3 regions of the Bradyrhizobium sp. Arg237L genome follow, and region 2 is predicted to be linked to each of the others. Evidence: riboswitches for the same ligand, from Rfam matches in the RefSeq annotation. Region 2 holds a riboswitch; each other region holds the start of a gene.
The links. A riboswitch is a leader RNA that binds a small molecule or an ion and turns the genes downstream of it on or off. The one in region 2 is predicted to bind cobalamin.

Region 1: linked by a shared signal. The riboswitch ahead of OZ411_RS41225 (TonB-dependent receptor) and the one ahead of metE (5-methyltetrahydropteroyltriglutamate--homocysteine S-methyltransferase) in region 2 are both predicted to bind cobalamin.
Region 3: linked by a shared signal. The riboswitch ahead of OZ411_RS20205 (DUF1636 domain-containing protein) and the one ahead of metE (5-methyltetrahydropteroyltriglutamate--homocysteine S-methyltransferase) in region 2 are both predicted to bind cobalamin.

Annotation. Positions count from the first base shown of each region.
Region 1 is NZ_JAQMIL010000124.1:6,502-9,704, reverse strand. It holds gene OZ411_RS41235 (ABC transporter ATP-binding protein) at 1-114, opposite strand, end outside; gene OZ411_RS41230 (iron ABC transporter permease) at 111-1,154, opposite strand; cobalamin riboswitch at 1,268-1,465, shown strand; gene OZ411_RS41225 (TonB-dependent receptor) at 1,577-3,203, shown strand, end outside.
Region 2 is NZ_JAQMIL010000066.1:1,006-4,208, forward strand. It holds gene metE (5-methyltetrahydropteroyltriglutamate--homocysteine S-methyltransferase) at 1-1,843, opposite strand, end outside; cobalamin riboswitch at 1,950-2,153, opposite strand; cobalamin riboswitch at 2,286-2,505, shown strand; gene OZ411_RS31740 (ribonucleoside-diphosphate reductase subunit alpha) at 2,621-3,203, shown strand, end outside.
Region 3 is NZ_JAQMIL010000031.1:70,121-73,323, reverse strand. It holds gene cobT (nicotinate-nucleotide--dimethylbenzimidazole phosphoribosyltransferase) at 1-828, opposite strand, end outside; cobalamin riboswitch at 905-1,086, shown strand; gene OZ411_RS20205 (DUF1636 domain-containing protein) at 1,197-1,646, shown strand; gene cobU (bifunctional adenosylcobinamide kinase/adenosylcobinamide-phosphate guanylyltransferase) at 1,643-2,167, shown strand; gene cobW (cobalamin biosynthesis protein CobW) at 2,181-3,191, shown strand.

The DNA of each region.
Region 1 (3,203 bases), on a different contig from region 2:
GTTCGGACCGACCAGCGCAACGAGATGACCTGAGGCGAGTTGCAGCGACACGTCGCTGAGCACGCGGCGGCCGGCGAGCGCTACGTTGAGATGTTCCGCGACAAGCGCCGTCATGCGACGCCTCCGCCGAGCGCGCGGCGCTCACGCATGATGAGATAGAGGAAGAACGGCACGCCGATGATCGAGGTCAGGACGCCGACCTTGATGTCCGAGGTCGACGGGATGATGCGCACCGCGATATCGGCCGCGAGCAACAGCGCCGAGCCGGCGAGCGCGCTCGGCACCAACAGCCGCGCCGGGTCGTGGCCGATCACGGGCCGCATCAGATGCGGCGCGACCAGGCCAATGAAGCCGATGGTGCCGGTGACCGCCACCGCGCCGCCGACGCCGAGCGCAACGCCTGTGATCACGAACAGCCGCAGGCGGCCGACATCGACGCCGAGACTTTGCGCGGTCTCTTCGCCAAGCGTGAGCGCACGGAAGGCGCTGGCCTGCGAGAGCAGGATGGCTGCACCAGCAACGATGAACGGCAGCGCCAGCGCGACATGCTGGAAGCTGCGATCCTCCAGCGAGCCGAGCAGCCAGAACGCGATCTCCAGCACCAGGAACGGATTGCTGGCGAGGTTCATCACCAGCGCCGTCGCAGCGCCCGCAAGGCTCGAAATCGCAAGCCCGGCGAGGATCAGGATCAACAGCCCCGCATTGCGGCCAGCGATCGCGAGCAGCACGAACACCGAGCCGAACGCGGCGATGATGGCGGCGACCGGCAGCGCGTAGGAGCGGACATCGGCCAGCCCGAGCGCGATCACCAGCACCGCGCCGAACGCCGCCGATTGCGGCGCGCCGAACAGCGAGGGCGAGGCTAAGGGATTGCGCAACAGGCCCTGCAGCGCCGCGCCTGACAGACCGAGAATGGCGCCGATCGCGAACGCCAGGATGGTCCGCGGCAGGCGGATCTCGCGCACGATCACCTGCGTTACATCGCTGCCGCCACCGAACAACGCCTCGATCACCGTCAGCGGCGACAGCCGCACCGGACCGGTGCCGAGCGAGATCAGCATCAGCACGGCAACCAACGCAATCATCGCAACGGTCGCCCCCAACCGCCGCCGCGCGGCGAGACCCGCCGCTATCGTGAAATCCTGTGCACTCATCGCGCCCTGCTTCTTGCAGCGAATTCGGTGGCAGACAAGCGACACCGGAACAAAAAAGCGTATTGGGGATGGGGCGCCGCAGTTTCGCCGGGATTGACTCGGGCGTCGCCAAAATCCTAGATGGCTCCGACGGTTCCTATCGGGATCAAAAGGGAATGCGGTACCGGGAAACTTCCCTCAAGCCGCGGCTGCCCCCGCAACTGTATGCGGTGAATCCTTCGTCATATGCCACTGGGCGTCTCGGTCCTGGGAAGGCGACGAAGGGTAACGACCCGCGAGCCAGGAGACCTGCCGTCTTACGTGGTCACACGCGACGATGTCGGTCGGGGAGTACAGACATTTGCTTCACCTGAAGCGCGAAACGCGATGGTGAGCCTCGGATCGCTGTGACGTGCCACTGACGTCATACCGAGGTCTCGCCGATGTTCTCTGCTATCACCGCCACCAAGCAACGCCGGGCGCTCCTGCTCGCGTCGAGCATGCTGGCGCCCGCCTTGTACGTTTCTGCCGCGCTGGCGCAGCAAGCGTCCTCCGAACAATTGCCACCGGTCGAGGTCAGAGCGCCCGGCGACCACAACCGCACCCGTGCCAAGCCCGCTTCCGACGGCACTCCAGGCCCCCGGCGTCCCGCGCCGGGCCAGGTGCCGACCAACGCGCAGCCGGCCGGCGGCGCAGGGTCTAGCGGCACCGCCGCTAGCGGAGCGTCATCCGGTGGTGGCGGCAGCCCGCAATTCGCTGGCATTGTCGGGACGTCCTCGACCGTGATCACCGCCGACGACATCGCGCATTCGCCTTCACACACTTTGCCGGAAATCATCGCGCAGGCGCCGGGCGTGCAGTTGCAATCGCTGTTTGGCGGCGTGAACGGCGCCAAGACCTCGGTCGACCTGCGCGGCTTCGGCGCGTTCGCCACCGCCAACACGCTGTTCCTGCTCAACGGGCGGCGCCTCAACGACATCGACATGGCGCAGGTCGATCTCTCGACCATCCCGCTGGATTCGATCGAGCGCATCGAGATCACCCGCGGCAACAGCGGCGCCGTACTCTACGGCGACAACGCGATCGGCGGCGTGATCAACATCGTCACCAAGACCGGCATCGGCGGCCCGCCGGTCTCGATCCGGGGCGAAGCCGGGTACGGCTCCTTCAACCAGCGCATGGCCGCGATCTCGACCGCGATGAATTCCGGGCCATGGTCGGCGTCGTTCTACGGCAACGGCATCAAGTCCGACGGCTACCGCGTGAACAATGCGCTCGACCAGCGCAACGGCGTCGGCAATCTCAACTACACGACGCCGGACCTGAAAGCATTCCTGACGGTGACCGGCGACGACCAGAAGCTGGGCTTTCCGGGCGGCCGAATCGTCGACCCATCCGCCGGCATCAACCAACTCGTCACCGACCGCAGGGGCGCCGCCACGCCGTTCGACTACGGCAACCAGCAGGGCGCGAGCGCGACGGCCGGCTTCACCAAGACGCTCCTGAACGGCGTCGACCTGATCGTCGATGGCGGCTACCGCCAGAGGGATACGCAAAGCGCTTTCTTCGGCACCTCGCCATTGATCAGCGCGGCGTCGACCTACAATGACGCCGCGCTGCAGACCTGGTCGATCACGCCGCGGCTGAGCATCAACAATTCGATCTTCGGGATTCCGTCGTCGATCCTGACCGGCATCGACTATTACGACGCGACGTTCCACCAGCAGCGCGGCGCGTTCCGGGGCGTGCCGCCGATCCATACCTACGACCTGTCGCAGCAGTCGCTCGCCGGCTATTGGATGCACACGGTCGGCCTCTTGCCCACGACCGATTTCTCCTATGGCGCGCGGGTGCAGAACACCTGGCTCAACGCGCGCGACCGCTACGATCCGAACGCGCCGTTCGCCTTCGACGCGCAGGCGACGCCGCTCGACCAGAGCGAGACCAACTACGCGCTGCATGTCGGCGTCGAGCATCGCTTCACCGAAATGTTCTCGGTGTTCGCCCGCGCCGCGCACGCCTTCCGCACGCCCGATGTCGACGAGCGCGTCTCGACGGGTCCCGCGTTCG
Region 2 (3,203 bases):
CGCCGGCCGCTTCGAGATCGTGCACCTCATCCCGAATAGCGAGCGCGATTTGCCGGCACACTTCGCTGCGCGGCAGGTCGTCGCGGACAAACGACCAGTTCAGGATGGTCACGGGGCCGGTCAACATCGCCTTCACCGGCTTTGTCGTCAGCGACTGCGCGAATTGCCACCATTCGACCGTCATCGGCTGCGGTCGCGAGACGTCGCCGTAGAGGATCGGCGGCCGGACGCAACGCGAGCCGTAGGACTGCACCCAGCCGAGTTCGGTGAAGGCGAAGCCGGAAAGCTGCTCGCCAAAATACTGCACCATGTCGTTGCGCTCGAACTCGCCATGGACCAGGACGTCGAGCCCGATGCTCTCCTGCCAACGGATGGCGCGCGCGGTCTGATGCTGCAGATAGGTCTTGTACGCGGTATCGCTGAGTGCGCCCTTGGCATGCGCGGCGCGTGCGTTCCTGACATCGGTCGTCTGCGGGAAGGAGCCGATGGTCGTGGTCGGGAAGCGCGGCAGGTTGAACCGCTCGCGCTGCACCTCGACGCGCTCGGCGAACCGGCTGGCACGATGGCGCGTGCCGTCATCGATGGCGGCGAGACGCTGGGCAACCTTCGCATCGTGAATCCGCGGCGAGATCTTGCGCGCGGCCGCGGCGGCATCGGATGCTCGGATCGCTTCGGACGCATGGGCCCGGCCACTTCCAAGAGCTGCGCCGAGGGCGGCAAGTTCTTCGAGCTTCTGCGCCGAGAATGAGAGCCAGGTCTTCACCTCGGGATCGAGCTTCGTCTCCAGCGCGAGATCGATTGGCACATGAAGCAGCGAGCACGATGGCGCGATCTGGACGCGTTCCTTGCCGAGCTTTGCGACAACGAGCTTGAGCTGATCGAGGATCCGGCTCAGATCCGCGCGCCAGACATTCCGGCCGTCGATCACGCCGAGCGACAGCACGCGCTGCTTCGGAACATCCATGAGATCGCCGAGCTGTTCAGGCGCGCGCACGAGATCGAGATGCAGGCCGGCGACCGGAAGGTCAAACGCGACCGCACGATTGCCGCCGAGCCCGCCGAAGTAGGTCGCCAGCATGATCCTGATGTCCGGCACTGCTTTGGCGATTCCGGAATAGGCGCGCCGTAGGGCTTGCTGAGCGGCGGCGTCCAGATCAGTTGCGAGACAGGGCTCGTCGATCTGCACCCATTCCGCGCCGCGGGCAGCGAGCTCGCGCAACACTTCGATGTAGACCGGCAAGAGCCGGTCGAGCAGCGACAGCGTGTCGAAATGCGCGTCCTTGGACTTGGCCAGTTTCAGGAACGTGACCGGGCCGATCAGCACGGGGCGCGTCTGATAACCCAGTGCCTTCGCCTCCTCATACTCTTCGATCGGCTTGCGCGAGGCGAGCGCAAAATACTGGTTCTTGCGAAGCTCCGGCACTATGTAATGATAGTTGGTGTCGAACCATTTCGTCATTTCGAGCGCCGCCACGCCGTGCGTGTGATGGCCATGTCCGCAGGCCTCGTCATGCGCGTCGGCCTTGGTGCCGCGTGCCATCGCGAAATAGGTCGCAAGCGGCACTGCGCCGCCGGTCCAGCCATAGGTTTCCGGGATCGCGCCGACCATCGCGCAGGTGTCGAGCACCTGATCGTAGAACGAAAAATCGTTCGACGGGATCACGGTGATACCGAGCTTCTTCTGCCGCGCCCAATTGGTCGCACGGAGCCCGATGCCGGTTTCGATCAGCGTCTTTTCGTCCGATGCGCCGGACCAAAAGCGTTCCAGCGCGAATTTCAGTTCACGGCGCGGACCGATCCGCGGCGTTCCGAGAGATGCAACAGCAAGTGAAGTGGAAGACATTGGCTTAACCCCATGAGTTGGGGGCAAAGGCCGTAGTGACACGTCTGGATTCCCTGCGCGAGGTGTGCACGGAATCGCAACCGCACCACCGGGACACCCCGCCCGAGGACGTGTATGTTGTCGAGGCAGGTCTCCTGGCTCGCGGGTCGTTGCTGCGGTCCGGCCTTCCCGAAGCTTTGCAGGCTTCAGTGGCAATTGTGGACCGCGGCTCGCCGCTTACAGTTGCGGGGGCAGCTCCGGCTTCACACCGGCTTCCCTCTTAGCTCCGGAAAAAAGATCTCTCCGAAGAACCACGACGCGTTCACTTACCGGCAAGATCGCGCGAACGTCAACTCGGATGACATCACGTGCGCGTGGCGCCGGTTGTTCACAGCATCGACGGCATGGGCCGAAATTTCTGCGCTTCGCCCATACGTCCCATTGACACCATTCCCCAAATCGCACCAGATGTAGCTGTCACGGTCCATCATGACGCAAGGAATGGTGGCTAAGAGGGAAGCCAGTGATCGCGCATTTATCGCGAGAATCCGGCGCTGCCCCCGCAACTGTAAGCAGTGAGTTGCTCCCGACTTTAGACGTCACTGATGCGGCATCGCATTGGGAAGACGGGGAGTAACGCCGACCTGCGAGCCAGGAGACCTGCCGCGACAGCAAAAGAACGTCCACGGGCGGGGTGTCCCGGCGGTCGCTTGCAGGCTCATGTCGGTGCGCCGCCGGCATCATCACGCAGCGTCGCCTCCGGCATCCGGCCCCAACAAACATCACGGGGTCTGCAAGATGTCACTCTCTCTCGATCGCGAAGCAGCAGTCGCGCCTCTCATCCACCTGCGCCCCGAAGCGATCGCGGCGCCGGAAGCGCGGCTGCCGATGCAGGTGATCCGCCGCAACGGCACGGTGTCGCAATTCGATGCCGGCAAGATCTCGGTGGCAATGACCAAGGCCTTCCTCGCGGTCGAGGGTCATACGGCGGCAGCGTCGCGCCGCGTGCACGAGGCGGTCGAGGAATTGACCGCGGAAGTCGTCGGCGCGCTGTCGCGCCGGATGAGCGAGGGCCGCACCTTTCATATCGAAGACATCCAGGACCAGGTCGAATTGGCGCTGATGCGCAGCGGCCATCACAAGGTGGCGCGGGCCTACGTGCTTTATCGCGAGGAGCGGGCGCGGCAGCGCGCCGAGCAGCAGGCCGCGAAATCTGTGAAGGCACCGAGCGGGCCGATCATCCATGTGACGCTCGCGGATGGCACCAAAGTGCCGCTCGACCATGCGCGGCTGGCGATGATCGTCGGCGAAGCCTGCGCCGGGCTCGACGGCGTCGACGCCGCGCCTGTGGTGGCAGAAATCCAGCGCAATCTGTATGACG
Region 3 (3,203 bases), on a different contig from region 2:
GGCAACAAGGGCGGCAGCGGACGAAATGAAGCCGTCGATGACGACAGGACGACGATGCGCCGCTGCGCCAAGCGCTGCGCCCGCCATCATGGCGATCTCGAGGCCGCCGAATTCCCTGAGCACCTCGAACGGCGCCGTGGCATCGCTACGATTGGCCGCCTTGTGGATGGCAGCGCGCTTGCGCGCCATGCCCGGCTCGTCCTGGCCGGCGCCGACGCCGATGCAGTCATCCAGCGGAGCGGGCGCCAGCCGATGCACCAGAAGCGCCGAAGACGCCGTGTTACCTATTCCCATCTCGCCGAGCGCGATGATGTCGGCGCCATCATCGATTTCACCGGAAGCTATGGCAAAGCCGGCCGCGAGCGCCTTGCGCGCTTCCTGGGCCGACATCGCCGCCTCGCGCGCAGAATTCGCGGTGCCGGCCCGAATCTTGATGGCGAGGAGGTCGCGATGGGAAGGCAGTTCGCTGGCGACGCCGGCGTCCACGACGCGGATCCTGACATCCGAGGCGGCCGCAAAGGCGTTGGCGCTGGCGCGACCTGCGAGATAGGTCCTTACCATCGCGGCCGTCACGGCGGACGGATATTGCGAAACGCCTTCTTCCGTCAGCCCGTGATCACCAGCGAACACGAGCAGGACGGCGTTCTGCAGCGCTGCGGCCGACGGATGGGTGATCGTGCCGAGCTGCACAGCCAAATCTTCGATTCGTCCGAGCGATCCCGGCGGCTTGGCTTTGCCGTCGATTCGCGCGCGCATCGTTGCGGCAAGCGTCTGATCGATTGGAGCGATCGCGGGGATTTGCCAGTCAGATGGGATTTGGAAGGTCATGGGCTCCTCGTGCGCGCGCCTTAAGTGGCCGAAGGAAACGGGCAGGTCAACTGCGGTTGACCGCCGTCGCGGGGACAGCTAGCGTGGCGGCGATGGTCCTTCCTTCGGGAAGGTGAAAAAGGGAAGCCGGTGCAATGCCGACGCTGCCCCCGCAACTGTAAGCGGCGAGCCAAAGCCGAAGCCACTGGGATGACCGGGAAGGCGGCGAGAGGCGACGACCCGCGAGCCAGGAGACCTGCCATCGCGTATTGTGCTTTGGAGGTTCGTCGGGCGGGGTGCACCGGACGGAATGAGTTCGATGGTCGTTCCACCGTCGAACGCGATCCAACAAAGCTCGCGGCCGTCATGGCCCTGACTTGAGCATTGTGATGGATCGCAACGACGTCGATCAGCAAGACCCTGATACTCGCCCGGACGAAGCTTTGCCTGCGACCGCGCCTGGCGGTTCTGTCATCGTGAGCGTATGCGTCACCTGCAAGACGTCAGAGGGCGTCCTGGCTGGCCCTGCCATGTTCGACGCGATCCAGGTCGCTACAAGCGAACGTGATGCTGCTGTTCAAGTCCGGCGCGTGCAGTGCTTGAGCGTGTGCAAGCGGCCGACCACGGTCGCGGTTTCGAGCTCGGACGGTTACACCTTCCTGTTCGGCGATCTCCAGCCCGAGGGTGCTAGTGCCGTCGTGTCTTTCATCGATTCCTATCGCAAGTCGACCTACGGCCTGGTGCCGTGGCGCGAGCGCGCCGAAATCCTGCGCAAGGGAATGGTGGCGCGGCTGCCGCCCGCCCGCTGGTCGCCCGAGGATGGCAGCGCTCCGAAATGACTGATCTCTCGACCACGCTGGTGCTCGGGGGCGCACGTTCGGGCAAATCGGCTTTTGCCGAGCGGATGATTGCCGAAAGCGGCCTTGCACGCGTGTATCTGGCAACGGCGACCGCAGGCGACGGAGAGATGCAGGACAGGATCGCGCATCATCGCGGCCGGCGTGGGTCGGATTGGACAACCGTGGAGGAGCCGCTGGCGCTCATTGATGCCTTGACACAGGTATCGCGGCCCGGCTGCGCGGTGTTGGTCGATTGCCTGACACTCTGGCTCTCCAACCTGATGCTCGCAGGGCGTGACCCCGATGTCGAGACGAAAGGGCTCGCGCGGTTTCTTAGCGTAGCAGCAAACCCTGTTGTCCTGGTGTCGAACGAGGTCGGTCTCGGCATCGTGCCTGAAACCAGGCTCGGCCGCGAATTCCGCGATGCGCAGGGCCGTCTCAATCAAGTAATCGCCTCGGTCGTTCCCAACGTCGTGTTCGTCGCGGCCGGCCTTCCGCTGTGGCTCAAACGTTCCTCTTAAGGAGTCCTGAAATATGTCTCGTGTTCCAGTTACCGTGCTTACTGGCTTCCTCGGGGCCGGAAAGACGACGCTGTTGCGCTCGCTTCTAACGCAAGCCGACGGCCGCCGCATCGCCGTCATCGTCAACGAGTTCGGAGATGCGGGTTTCGACGGCGGTCTTGTCGAGGAATGCGCGGCCAAGGCCTGTGCGCCCGGCGATATCGTCGAGCTGACCAACGGCTGCATCTGCTGCACCGTCGCCGACGATTTCATTCCGACGATGGACGAGCTGCTGACTCGGGACGAACCGCTTGATGCGATCGTGATCGAGACGTCAGGTTTGGCGCTGCCGCAGCCACTCTTGAAGGCGTTCGCGTGGCCTGCGGTCCGCACGCGCGCGACCGTCGACGGCGTCGTGACCGTCGTCGATGCTCTGGCGCTGTCCGAGGGACGTGTCGTGCTCGACGAACAGGCGGTCGCGGCCCAGCGTGCTGCGGACGAGGAGATCGATCACGACGACCCGATCGAGGAAGTGTTCGAGGATCAGCTCGCCTGCGCCGACCTCGTGGTCCTTTCCAAGAGCGATCTGGTGTCGCAGGAGGTGCTTGCCGGGATCGAAGGCCGGCTTGGCGCACAGTTGAGGCAAGGTGTCCGCGTCGTCCGCTCTCACGGGGCTCTTGCTCCTGACGTGCTCATCGGGATGAAAGCCGATGCCGAGAATGACCTCGCCGCGCGGGCGGGTCACCACGGCGAAGAAGAGCACGATCACGACGATTTCGACAGCATCGTCGTGACGCCTGCGGCGGCCGAGAGCGTCGAGGCGATGCGCGCGCGGGTCAGCGACGTCCTCGGTCTCTCGGGGGTGCTGCGCGTCAAGGGCCATGCACGGATCTCCGAGAAGCCTGCGCCGATCGTGGTGCAGGCGGTCGGCAGCCGTGTCGAGCTGGCGTTCGCGCGGCCTGACGCCAAGCAGGCCGAGCATCTGGTCGTGATCGGCCTGAAGGGCTTCGACGCCGATGCGGCGCGCCGCGCGCTTGCGGGATAGCCTTTCGAAAGG